2 regions of the Pseudomonas nunensis genome follow, and region 1 is predicted to be linked to the other one. Evidence: riboswitches for the same ligand, from Rfam matches in the RefSeq annotation. Region 1 holds a riboswitch; the other holds the start of a gene.
What was found. A riboswitch is a leader RNA that binds a small molecule or an ion and turns the genes downstream of it on or off. The one in region 1 is predicted to bind cobalamin.
Positions count from the first base shown of each region.

Region 1 (5,497 bases):
TCAAACGGAATACCCAGCTCTCGCAGGTAGCGAATCTGCTCGCCAATCGCGCCATACAGACTCGGATCACCGGAATGCACCCGCGCGACATCCTGACCGTTGCCGTGGGCGGTCTTGATCAGTTCGATGATCTGTTCCAGGTGCAGCTCGGCGCTGTTGACCAGCGTTTGCGCCTGGTGGCCTTCGAGCACCGCGACCGGCACCAGGGAGCCGGCGTAGATGATCACCGGGCAGCTGCGAATCAGCCGTTGGCCCTTGACGGTGATCAGTTCCGGGTCGCCGGGACCTGCGCCAATGAAGTAGACGGTCATCGTCAGTTCCTATGGAAAAAAGGGGCTGGGCAAGGCTTCAGATGAAGATTGCTCATGATCGAGGCAGGGATTATCGGGGATTTTATGCAGCACTGGCCAATGCGAGGGTGGCCTGGGCATATTTTTGTCGGGAAATCAGCAGCTTCGCCGGTGCCTGGGCCAGGTGTTCAGCCAGGGCCAGGGCGGCGCTTTCCGCGACGCCGTAGCAGCCGGTGCGTTCAAACGCGATCTGCGATTGATGGCTCAGTTGCAATTGGTAACCGGCCAATTGCTCACTGCTGAAATACATCACCTGCAGCCCCAGCTGCGCGGCTAACTCGATCAGGCCCGGTTCATCACGCTTCAGGTCGATGCTGGCCAAGGCCTTGATCTGGCGAAGTTCGATGTGATGCGCCTGCAGTGCCTGATCGAGCAGCGCCCGCAATGTGCTGGCGGGGCAGCCGCGCTGGCAGCCCAGGCCGACCACTAAAGTCGGCGCTGTGCCTTGTTCAGTCATGCGTGGTATTGACCATCGCTTTTGCGGCGGAACAACCAGGCGCTGATCAGGCCCAGGGCCAGCCAGAACACTACGTTGGTCAACTGCGAAGCGATTTTGAACTGCGATTCCAGAGCTTCCGGGGCCAGCATCGAGTGGACTTCCGGTTGCGGCGCGCCGATGACGTGCGGAACCGCCAGAATCGCCACGCCGAGGATCTTCATCAGCCAGTGACGGCTGAACACGATCAGCGCGATGCCGACAGCGGTGGACGCTGCAGTACCGATCCACCAGATCTGCCGTTGTGCCAGATCGGCAGCCGCAGTGCCCGGCAATTCAGGCGGCAGGCCCAAGGTCGGCGCCAGCACGAAGGTCGCGTAACCGGCCAGGCCCCAGAGCAGGCCCTGAGCAGTTTTGGTCGGGGCGCGCAGGGTGTAGAGACCGGCGAGCATCAGTGCGAAACCGACGGCGACCACCAGATTACCGCCGGTGGTGGACAACACGCGCTGCCAGCCGTCTTCCGGCTCCCAGGCTTCGGCGTCGTGGGTGTGTGCGGCCATGGCTCCATCGGCGTGCTCGTGAGCAACTACTGCGGCAGGCTCGGATTTTTCATAGGTTTCCGCCTGGAGAATCAGCGGAGCGACCCAGAAACTCTGCAGCAGGGTCAGCAGCAGGGCGGCCAGCAGCCCGGTGAAACCTGCGGTTTGCGCGATACGCTTGATCATGTCGGCAGGTCTCAATGGCACGGGAACGCGGAGCTGTGACGGGTATCGTGCGCGGCGTTGTGCACCGCTTCGATGTGCGAGAAACCGGCGAAATACACCAGGCACGCGCCAAGGATCGACGCACAAACGGCGGCGGTCAGGCGTTGGCTCAGGGTGGTTGTGGTGCTGGCGGTGGCTTTCTTGGTACTGCTGTCGGTGCTGCTGATGATCGACATGGCGCTTCCCTCTGGTCTGTCAGCGGGTGAATTGAGCGCATGCAAACCCCTGCGAGCGTGCGCGCAGAGGTTCAAACAGCGCCCGCCCACCGCGGGTTTGTTATTCAGTGATCGTACTGGTCACTTTGTGTTGCGGGCCGGTCTCCGGGCTCACGAGGGGTCAAGGCTTGCGCCGAAACCTGCAAGAATCACCTTCCCATGCCGAACTGCCGGCACAGTGGATCTGATTCTTCGCTCGCTTACCGTTGCGGGGGCAGCACCGGACTGACATGGCTTTAGAGTAAAGCACATGATTCACCGGTTTCCCGTTTCACCCTGTGAAGGGCACCCGTAACAAGGCGTGTAGGAGAGCATGGGCGGGGCGGGGGAGTCAATTGGCATGGGTTCTCAGTTGGAAACCGAGTCGCGCCCTTCGCGAGCAAGCCCGCTCCCACAGGTAACCGCATTCCCATGTGGGAGCGGGCTTGCTCGCGAAGGCGTCATCACAGTCGCTACAGAACTCAGCAGAACATTGACCCGCCCCCACACCATGCGTAGCCTTGCGCTTTCGAGGTTCTTCGGCGTTTGCCGAAGCTAAGAAGGGAACGCGGTCGATGCCGCGGCTGCCCCCGCAACTGTGAACGGTGATGTTCGCTGCCACGCCACTGCAAACCCCTCCAAAGGGTTCGCGGGAAGGCGCAGCCAACGCCAGTCCAACGACCGGCACACCGTCAGCCAGGAGACCTGCCTCGAAACGAATTCTCACTACAACCGGGCGGGGTGATCCGGTGGCGAAATTTTCCGCGCCTTTATCGCTGCGGTCGTCGTCCCGTATGCCCGCCACCTTGCCAAAGGGCATCCGATGAAAACACTGGCCAAACTCCCCGTCACTATCGTTACCGGCTTCCTCGGCTCGGGCAAAACCACCTTGCTGCGGCACATGCTCGACAACGCCCAGGGTCGCCGCATCGCGGTGATCGTCAACGAATTCGGCGAGCTGGGCATTGACGGCGAAATCCTCAAGCAGTGCTCCATCGGCTGCACCGAAGAAGAGGCCAACGGCCGCGTCTACGAACTGGCCAACGGCTGCCTGTGCTGCACGGTCCAGGAAGAGTTCTTCCCGGTGATGCGCGAATTGGTTGCGCGTCGCGGTGACCTCGACCACATCCTCATCGAAACCTCTGGCCTGGCCCTGCCAAAACCACTGGTGCAAGCCTTCCAGTGGCCGGAAATCCGCAGCGCCTGCACGGTTGACGCGGTCATCACCGTGGTCGATAGCCCGGCCGTAGCCGCTGGCACGTTCGCCGCGTTCCCGGATCAAGTCGACGCCCAGCGCAAACTCGATCCGAACCTGGACCACGAATCGCCGCTGCACGAATTGTTCGCCGACCAACTGGCCAGCGCCGACCTGGTCATCCTCAACAAGGCCGACCTGATCAGCCCGGAAGACCTGGCCCGCGTGCGCCTGGAAGTCGCCGAAGAACTACCGCCAGCCGTTAAAGTTATCGAAGCCAGCAGCGGTCGCGTGCCACTCGACGTGCTGATCGGTCTCGGCGCCGGCTCCGAAGAACACATCGACAGCCGCCACAGCCGTCACGATCATCACCACGAAGGTGAAGACGATCACGATCACGACGCCTTCGATTCGATCTCGATCGAGCTGCCACAAGCTGACGAAAGCCTGCTGATGGACGCGCTGACTCAACTGGTGGTCAAGCACGGCATCCTGCGGGTCAAGGGTTTCGCGGCGATCCCGAACAAGCCGATGCGCCTGCTGATCCAGGGCGTGGGCACGCGCTTCGACAAGCACTTCGACCGCCAATGGGGCGCCGAAGAAGCGCGCACCACGCGTCTGGTGCTGATCGGCCAGGAACTGGACGCCGCTCAACTCGAAGCGCAACTGCGCGCCGCGCTCAGCGTTTAAGCCATGCACCTGCTCAGGACCCAGCCCGGCGGTTTCGTGTCGGATGACAACATTGCCGACCTTGGACAAACCCCCGCCGAACTGGTGATCCTTTGCAGCGGCGATTCCAGCCTGGCGCTGCTCGCCGAAGCCGCGCAGCAATTGCCCGACGACTACCCGAGTGTGCGCTTGGCCAACCCGATGCAGGTGCAGAACCATGCGTCGGTGGACTTGTATGTCGATGAAGTGCTGCGCCACGCCAAGGTGATCCTGATCTCGCTGCACGGCGGCATCGCTTATTGGCGTTATGGTGTCGAGCGGCTGGTCGAACTGTCTGAACGCGGCGTGCAACTGATCCTGGTGCCCGGCGATGACCGCCCGGACCCGGAGCTCAGTGACCTCAGTACCGTGGGCGCGGAAGACCGCGATCGACTCTGGCAGTTTTTGCGTCAGGGCGGCATGGGCAATGCCCTGGATTTTTTCCGTTGCCTGGCCAATCGCTGGCTGGGTCGCGACTACGCCTGGGCTGAGCCGCAAACTCTGCCACGCACCGCGATCTACCATCCGCAAAAAAGCCCAGCTGAACTGAGTGATTGGCAAGCCGACTGGCAGGCCGATCAACCGGTGGCGGCGGTGCTGTTTTACCGCTCGCATTTGCAAGCGGCGAACACTGCTTTCATTGATGTTTTCTGTCAGCGTTTGCAAGCGGCCGGGCTGAACCCGTTGCCGATTGCGCTGGCCAGTTTGAAAGAGCCCGGCTGCCTGACGGTGGTCGAGGACCTGCTGGATGAAGTGGAAGCATCGGTGATTCTCAACACCACCGGTTTCGCCCAATCCAGCCCCGAAGCGCCGCACTTGCGACCGTTTCGCCGCAATATCCCGGTGATCCAGGCGATTTGTGCCCAGGACAACGAACCCGGCTGGCGCGCCAGCGAACAAGGCCTCGGCCCACGGGATCTGGCGATGCACATCGCGTTGCCGGAACTCGACGGGCGCATCATCAGCCGGCCGATCAGCTTCAAGGATCTGGCTTGGCGCAGTGAGCGCAGTCAGTCCGACGTGGTCTGCTACCGGCCGCAACCGGAGCGCATGGATTTCGTCGCCGAACTGGCGCGGCGCTGGATCGATCTGGCGCGGGTGCCCAATGGCGAAAAACGCATCGCGCTGATTCTCGCCAACTACCCGACCCGCGATGGTCGCATCGGCAACGGCGTCGGCCTCGACACCCCGGCTGCGGCGCTGAATATCCTGCGTGCGCTGTATAAAGAAGGCTATCCGCTGCCGGCCGAGTTGCCGGACAACGGCACCGCGTTGATCCAGCAACTGCTCGGCGGCATCAGCAATGACCTCGACACCCTCGACCAGCGCCCGTGCATGCAAAGCCTGGCGCTGGACGACTATTTGCTTATGTTCGACGCGTTGCCTGAGGCCAATCGCCAAGCGGTGCTGGAGCGTTGGGGCCCGCCGCAAAACGATCCGATGTTCCGTGGCGGACGCATGATGATTGCGGGGCTGCGCTTCGGCCTGACCTTCGTCGGCATTCAACCGGCCAGGGGTTATCAGATCGATCCGAGCGCGGTGTATCACGATCCCGATCTGGTGCCGCCTCACGGCTACCTGGCGTTCTACTTCTGGCTGCGCAACACCTATGGCCCCCACGGCGTGATCCACGTGGGTAAGCACGGCAATCTGGAATGGCTGCCGGGCAAGGGCGTCGGGCTGTCGGAAAACTGCTGGCCGGACGCGTTGCTCGGGCCGCTGCCGAACATCTATCCGTTTATCGTCAACGACCCGGGCGAGGGCGCCCAGGCCAAGCGCCGCACCCAAGCGGTGATCATCGATCACCTGATGCCGCCGCTGACCCGCGCCGAAACCTACGGCCCGCTGCG
Region 1 is NZ_CP101125.1:3,065,851-3,071,347, reverse strand. It holds gene cobM (precorrin-4 C(11)-methyltransferase) at 1-311, opposite strand, end outside; gene NK667_RS13120 (cobalamin biosynthesis protein) at 394-807, opposite strand; gene NK667_RS13115 (CbtA family protein) at 804-1,511, opposite strand; gene NK667_RS13110 (CbtB domain-containing protein) at 1,523-1,726, opposite strand; cobalamin riboswitch at 1,845-2,073, opposite strand; cobalamin riboswitch at 2,260-2,471, shown strand; gene cobW (cobalamin biosynthesis protein CobW) at 2,568-3,629, shown strand; gene cobN (cobaltochelatase subunit CobN) at 3,633-5,497, shown strand, end outside.

Region 2 (5,497 bases), 1.2 Mb from region 1:
CTTTTCTGTCTTTCCGGCAGAAAAAAGCCGCAGCCAGATCAGGATGCTCTGCTTATGACGATGTCGGCCCGCCTCACCCTGATGCTCTTTGCAGCGCTGCTCAGCGCTTGCGCCAGCCGCACGCCACCGCCGCAGCCCGCGCCAGTGGTTCGAGCGCCGATTATTTTTGGCCCTGCCCAAGCATTCTCCCCTGAAGCGGAAGACGTGTTGTTTCGCGCCCTCGGCCTGGTGGGCACGCCCTATCGCTGGGGCGGCAATACGCCAGATTCCGGATTCGATTGCAGTGGCCTGATCGGTTACGTCTACCGTGACGTCACCGGCATTTCCCTGCCGCGCACCACCCGCGAAATGATCAGCATGCAAGCGGCCAATGTCGGCAAGGAAGGCCTGCAAACCGGTGACCTGATTTTCTTCGCCACCAATGGCGGCTCCCAGGTCAGCCATGCCGGTATCTACGTCGGTGAAGGCCGCTTTGTTCACGCGCCTGCCACCGGCGGCACGGTGAAGCTCGACAGCCTTTCCAAAGCCTATTGGCAGAAAGCCTACCTGAGCGCCAAACGCGTCTTGCAACCAGAGCATCTGGCGCGTAATCAGTAGGTTTTTACGCGGAGGTTGTGATGACCAATCGCACGCTCAATCTCGACGATTCCCTGTATCAATACCTGCTCGACGTTTCCCTCAGGGAAACGTCGCTGCTCAAGCGCTTGCGCGATGAAACCCAGACGCTGCCCATGGCCCGCTGGCAAGTGGCGCCTGAGCAGGGGCAGTTCCTCGCCTTGCTGGTCAAACTCACCGGCGCCACGCGTCTGCTGGAAATCGGCACCTTCACCGGTTATAGCGCCTTGTGCATGGCGGCGGCGTTGCCGGAGGACGGCTCGTTGATCTGTTGCGATATCCCCGGCGACTACAACGCCATCGCGTGGCGTTACTGGCAGGAAGCGGGGCTCGCCGAACGTATCGATTTGCGTCTGGCGCCGGCGCTGGAAACCCTCGCTCAGCTGGAACAACCGGGCGTGTTTGATCTGATCTTTATCGATGCTGACAAGGCTAACTACCCGAGTTATCTGGAGCACGCCCTGCGTTTGCTGCGGGTGGGTGGTCTGGCGATATTCGACAACACGTTGTGGAGCGGACGGGTGCTGGAGAGCAATCCCGAGAGCGTCGACACGCGGGCGATTCAGAAGCTCAATCGAGCGTTGAAGGATGATGCGAGAGTGGATTTATCGTTGCTGCCGATTGGCGATGGATTAACGCTTTGCCGCAAACGCTGACGCTTATAAATGTGGGAGCGGGCTTGCTCGCGAAAGCGATGTGTCAGTCGACATTATTGTTGAATGACACACCCTCTTCGCGAGCAAGCCCGCTCCCACATTGGGTTTGGTGTTGGCAGGAAGAGTTTTATTTAGCCGCCGAAACCCGCCAAACCTTGTTCCCCACATCATCCGCCACCAGCAAGCCTCCCTGCTGATCGATCACCACACCCACCGGCCGACCCAAAGCGTTTTCATCTTTATCCAGGAACCCGGTCAGCACATCGACGGGCTGCCCGGTCGGCTTGCCTGCGGTGAACGGCACGAAAATCACTTTATAGCCGCTGTGCGGTTTGCGGTTCCATGAGCCGTGCTGGCCGACGAAGGCGCCGTTGGTGAACGGTGCCGGCAGTTTACTGCCTTCGGCAAAGGTGAAGCCCAGCGAAGCGGTGTGCGGGCCGACGGCGTAATCCGGGGCGATGGCCTTGGCGACCATTTCCGGATTTTGCGGCTCGACGCGCACATCGACGTGCTGCCCGTAATAGCTGAACGGCCAGCCGTAGAACGCGCCGTCTTTGACTGAGGTGATGTAGTCCGGCACCAGGTCGCTGCCGATCTCATCCCGCTCGTTGACCGAGGTCCACAACGCGCCGCTGCTCGGTTCCCAGCCCATGCCGTTGGGGTTGCGCAAGCCCGAGGCGAAGATCCGGTGATTGCCGGTGGCTCGGTCCACTTCCCAGATCGCCGCGCGACCTTCTTCTTTATCCAGGCCGTTTTCGCCGACGTTGCTGTTGGAGCCCACCGTCACGTACAGCTTGCTGCCGTCCTTGCTGGCGATGACGTTTTTGGTCCAATGGTGATTCAGCGTGCCGCCCGGTAGATCGACAACTTTGGTGGCTGGCGCGGTGATGGAGGTTTCGCCGTCCTTGTACGGAAAACGGATCAACTTGTCGGAGTCGGCCACGTACAGATCGTTGCCGACCAGTGCCATGCCGAAGGGCGAGCTGAGATTTTCCAGGAACACCGTACGCGTTTCGGCCACACCGTCGTGGTCCTTGTCCCGCAGCAGTGTAATCCGGTTCGGGCTTGGAACACCGGCGCCGGCGCGGCCCATGACTTTCTTCATCACCCAGCCGCGAATGCCGGTGGAGTCGTCAGGCTTGGGCGGAGCATTGGTTTCCGCCACCAGCACATCACCGTTAGGCAGCACGTAGAGCCAGCGCGGGTGATCGAGGTTTTCAGCAAATGCCGCCACTTGGGTTCCCGCCGCCGGGGTCGGTTTGGCGCCAGCCGGCCAGCCGATCGCCGGGGCGATATTCACCGTCGGGATCAGGGTTTTGTTCGGTTCTGGCAGTTTGGGCGATGGACCGGTGCCGTCCGTGACTTGCAGGCTGGAGGTCTCGCCGCAGGCAACAAGCCCTCCGGCGAGTGCGATAACGAGAACGAGCTGGGGTTTGCGCATGCTGATCTTCCCTATGAATGCACTGATCTAATCTAGAGAAGCAAACAGCCGCGATGGTTCAACCGATCAGCCACGGGCCTCTTTGAACAGCACCGCAATGCCCGGGTGATACTGGCCGGATTCGTTGCGCAACTTGCGATAGGCGTAGGGAAAATACCAGGCCACGGCGCAGGAGTGTTCCTTCTGCAAGTCGTCGACCATGTCCTGGAGTTCTTCGGGGGTGGCACTTTGCTGGGCTTTTTGCGGAGCCACGAACAGGCAGCCGAGTTTCAGGTCGCTGGCGTAGCTGATCCGCTTGGCGTCGCCGGTGATATCGACCAAGGCTTGTGTCAGGTTCAGGCTGTTGACCTTGGGCCAGCGCTGGGTGGCCTGAAGGTAAGCGCGTGCTTCGCTGGCGGCGATCAACAGATCGGCGCGAGCATTGCGTTCGCCTTCTTCGGTCTGTTTGCGGGTCGGCGTCTGTTGCAGCGTGACCATTTCCGCCATCCAGGCCGCGGCCGAAAGCAGGCTGATATTGGCTTTTTCGTCGAACCAGTACGGTGCATCATTATCGCCGCGCACAGCGTTATAGCGGTCGATACAGTCAAACCAGCGTTCCAGCAGCGGGCGCAGGAATTCCAGCTTCGGATTGCTGATGATCATGCCTTGCATGTGGCTCACCCTTATTATTGTGTTGTGAGATTGTGGCTCTTTGATATCACTGCTCAGAGTGTGGCACAAGAATGACGTCGGATAATTGATCGACGGCAGAAATTCGCCCGGTGGCGTCCCGGCTTTAATTGACGCTCCACCCCCAACCCTCTAACCTTCGCGGCTTGTTTCAGGTGCTCTGTGGCCGTGGTCGACAGAGTGAAACAGGGAAGCCGGTGAGTGACGTTGTTCATTGATGAACAACCACGATCCCGGCGCTGCCCCCGCAACGGTAAATGAGTGAAAGCTGCGTCTTGAGCCACTGTGTCGACTGACATGGGAAGGCGCGCAGTCCGGTGCAAACCGCTCATGAGCCCGGAGACCGGCCTGATCCATCCAGCGGCATCACGGTGGGCGATGCCAGGCTTTTTGCCGTCTATTCTTGTGCCTGCCCGCCGTTATCCAGCCTCAACGGAGAGCTCCCCCATGACTGATACCCCCGATCGTGACGAACGCCACCTGGCGCGCATGCTGCGAAAAAAAGCCGTGATTGACGAGCGCATCGCCAATTCGCCGAACGAATGCGGCCTGCTGTTGGTGCTGACCGGCAATGGCAAAGGCAAAAGCAGCTCGGCCTTCGGCATGCTCGCCCGCTCCATGGGCCATGGCATGCAGTGCGGTGTGGTGCAGTTCATCAAGGGCCGTAACAGCACTGGCGAGGAACTGTTCTTCCGGCGCTTCCCGGAGCAAGTGCGTTTTCATGTGATGGGCGAGGGCTTCACCTGGGAAACCCAGGACCGTCAGCGCGACATCGCTGCCGCCGAAGCCGCTTGGGAAGTATCCCGTGAACTGCTGCGCGATCCGTCGATCGGCCTGGTGGTGCTGGATGAGCTGAACATCGCCCTCAAGCACGGTTACCTCGATCTCGATCAAGTGCTCAGCGATTTGCAGGCCCGTCCGCCGATGCAACATGTCGTCGTCACCGGTCGCGGCGCCAAGCCGGAAATGATCGAACTGGCCGACACCGTCACCGAAATGAACGTGATCAAGCACGCTTTCCAGGCTGGGATCAAAGCGCAAAAAGGCGTCGAGCTGTGAATACTATTTTATGAAAAGCATACGTCATTGCCCGGCGGTACTGATTGCCGCGCCGGCCTCCGGTCAGGGCAAGACCACCGTCACCGCCGCGCTGGCCCGGTTGCATCGCAATCAGGGGCGCAAGGTGCGCGTGTTCAAATGCGGCCCGGACTTCCTCGACCCGATGATCCTCGAGCGCGCCAGCGGTGCGCCGGTTTATCAATTGGACATGTGGATGGTCGGCGAGCAGGAAAGTCGTCGGCTGTTGTGGGAAGCCGCCGGTGAAGCCGATCTGATTCTGATCGAAGGCGTCATGGGCCTGTTCGACGGCACGCCGTCCAGCGCTGACCTGGCGCGGCACTTCGGTGTGCCGGTACTCGGTGTAATCGACGGCACCGCCATGGCCCAGACCTTTGGTGCGTTGGCATTGGGATTGGCGAAGTATCAGCCGGACCTGCCGTTTGCCGGCGTCCTCGCCAACCGCGTCGGCACTTTGCGTCACGCGCAATTGCTCGAAGGCAGCCTGACTGAAGGCTTGCGCTGGTACGGCGCACTGTCCCGGGAAACCGGGATCGAATTGCCGAGCCGTCACCTTGGCTTGGTGCAGGCCAGCGAGTTGAACGACCTCGATCTGCGCCTCGACGCCGCAGCCGATGCGTTGGCCAGCAGCTGCGAGGTAGCGTTGCCACCGGCCGTCGAATTCGCAGCTCCGGATGTGCTCGAAGCCGAGCCGTTGCTGGCGGGCGTGCGTATTGCCGTGGCGCGTGACGAAGCGTTCGCTTTCACCTACGGCGCCAGCCTCGATTTGCTGCGAGCGATGGGCGCCGAGTTGTCATTCTTCTCGCCGATTCGCGATACCGAATTGCCCGAAGCTGACAGCCTGTATCTGCCCGGTGGTTACCCCGAACTGCACCATGTGGCGCTGTCGCAAAACACCTCGATGCTGACCGCGATTCGCGCGCATCACGCCGCAGGTAAACCGTTGCTGGCGGAATGTGGCGGGATGCTTTATCTGCTCGATTCGTTGACTGACGTTGAAGGTACTCGCGCTGAACTGGTCGGGTTGCTGGCCGGGGAT
Region 2 is NZ_CP101125.1:4,296,711-4,302,207, reverse strand. It holds gene NK667_RS18745 (C40 family peptidase) at 55-597, shown strand; gene NK667_RS18740 (O-methyltransferase) at 618-1,271, shown strand; gene NK667_RS18735 (PQQ-dependent sugar dehydrogenase) at 1,399-2,712, opposite strand; gene NK667_RS18730 (hypothetical protein) at 2,779-3,363, opposite strand; cobalamin riboswitch at 3,518-3,747, shown strand; gene cobO (cob(I)yrinic acid a,c-diamide adenosyltransferase) at 3,829-4,440, shown strand; gene NK667_RS18720 (cobyrinic acid a,c-diamide synthase CobB) at 4,451-5,497, shown strand, end outside.
Region 2: another riboswitch for cobalamin. It lies ahead of cobO (cob(I)yrinic acid a,c-diamide adenosyltransferase); the one in region 1 lies ahead of cobW (cobalamin biosynthesis protein CobW).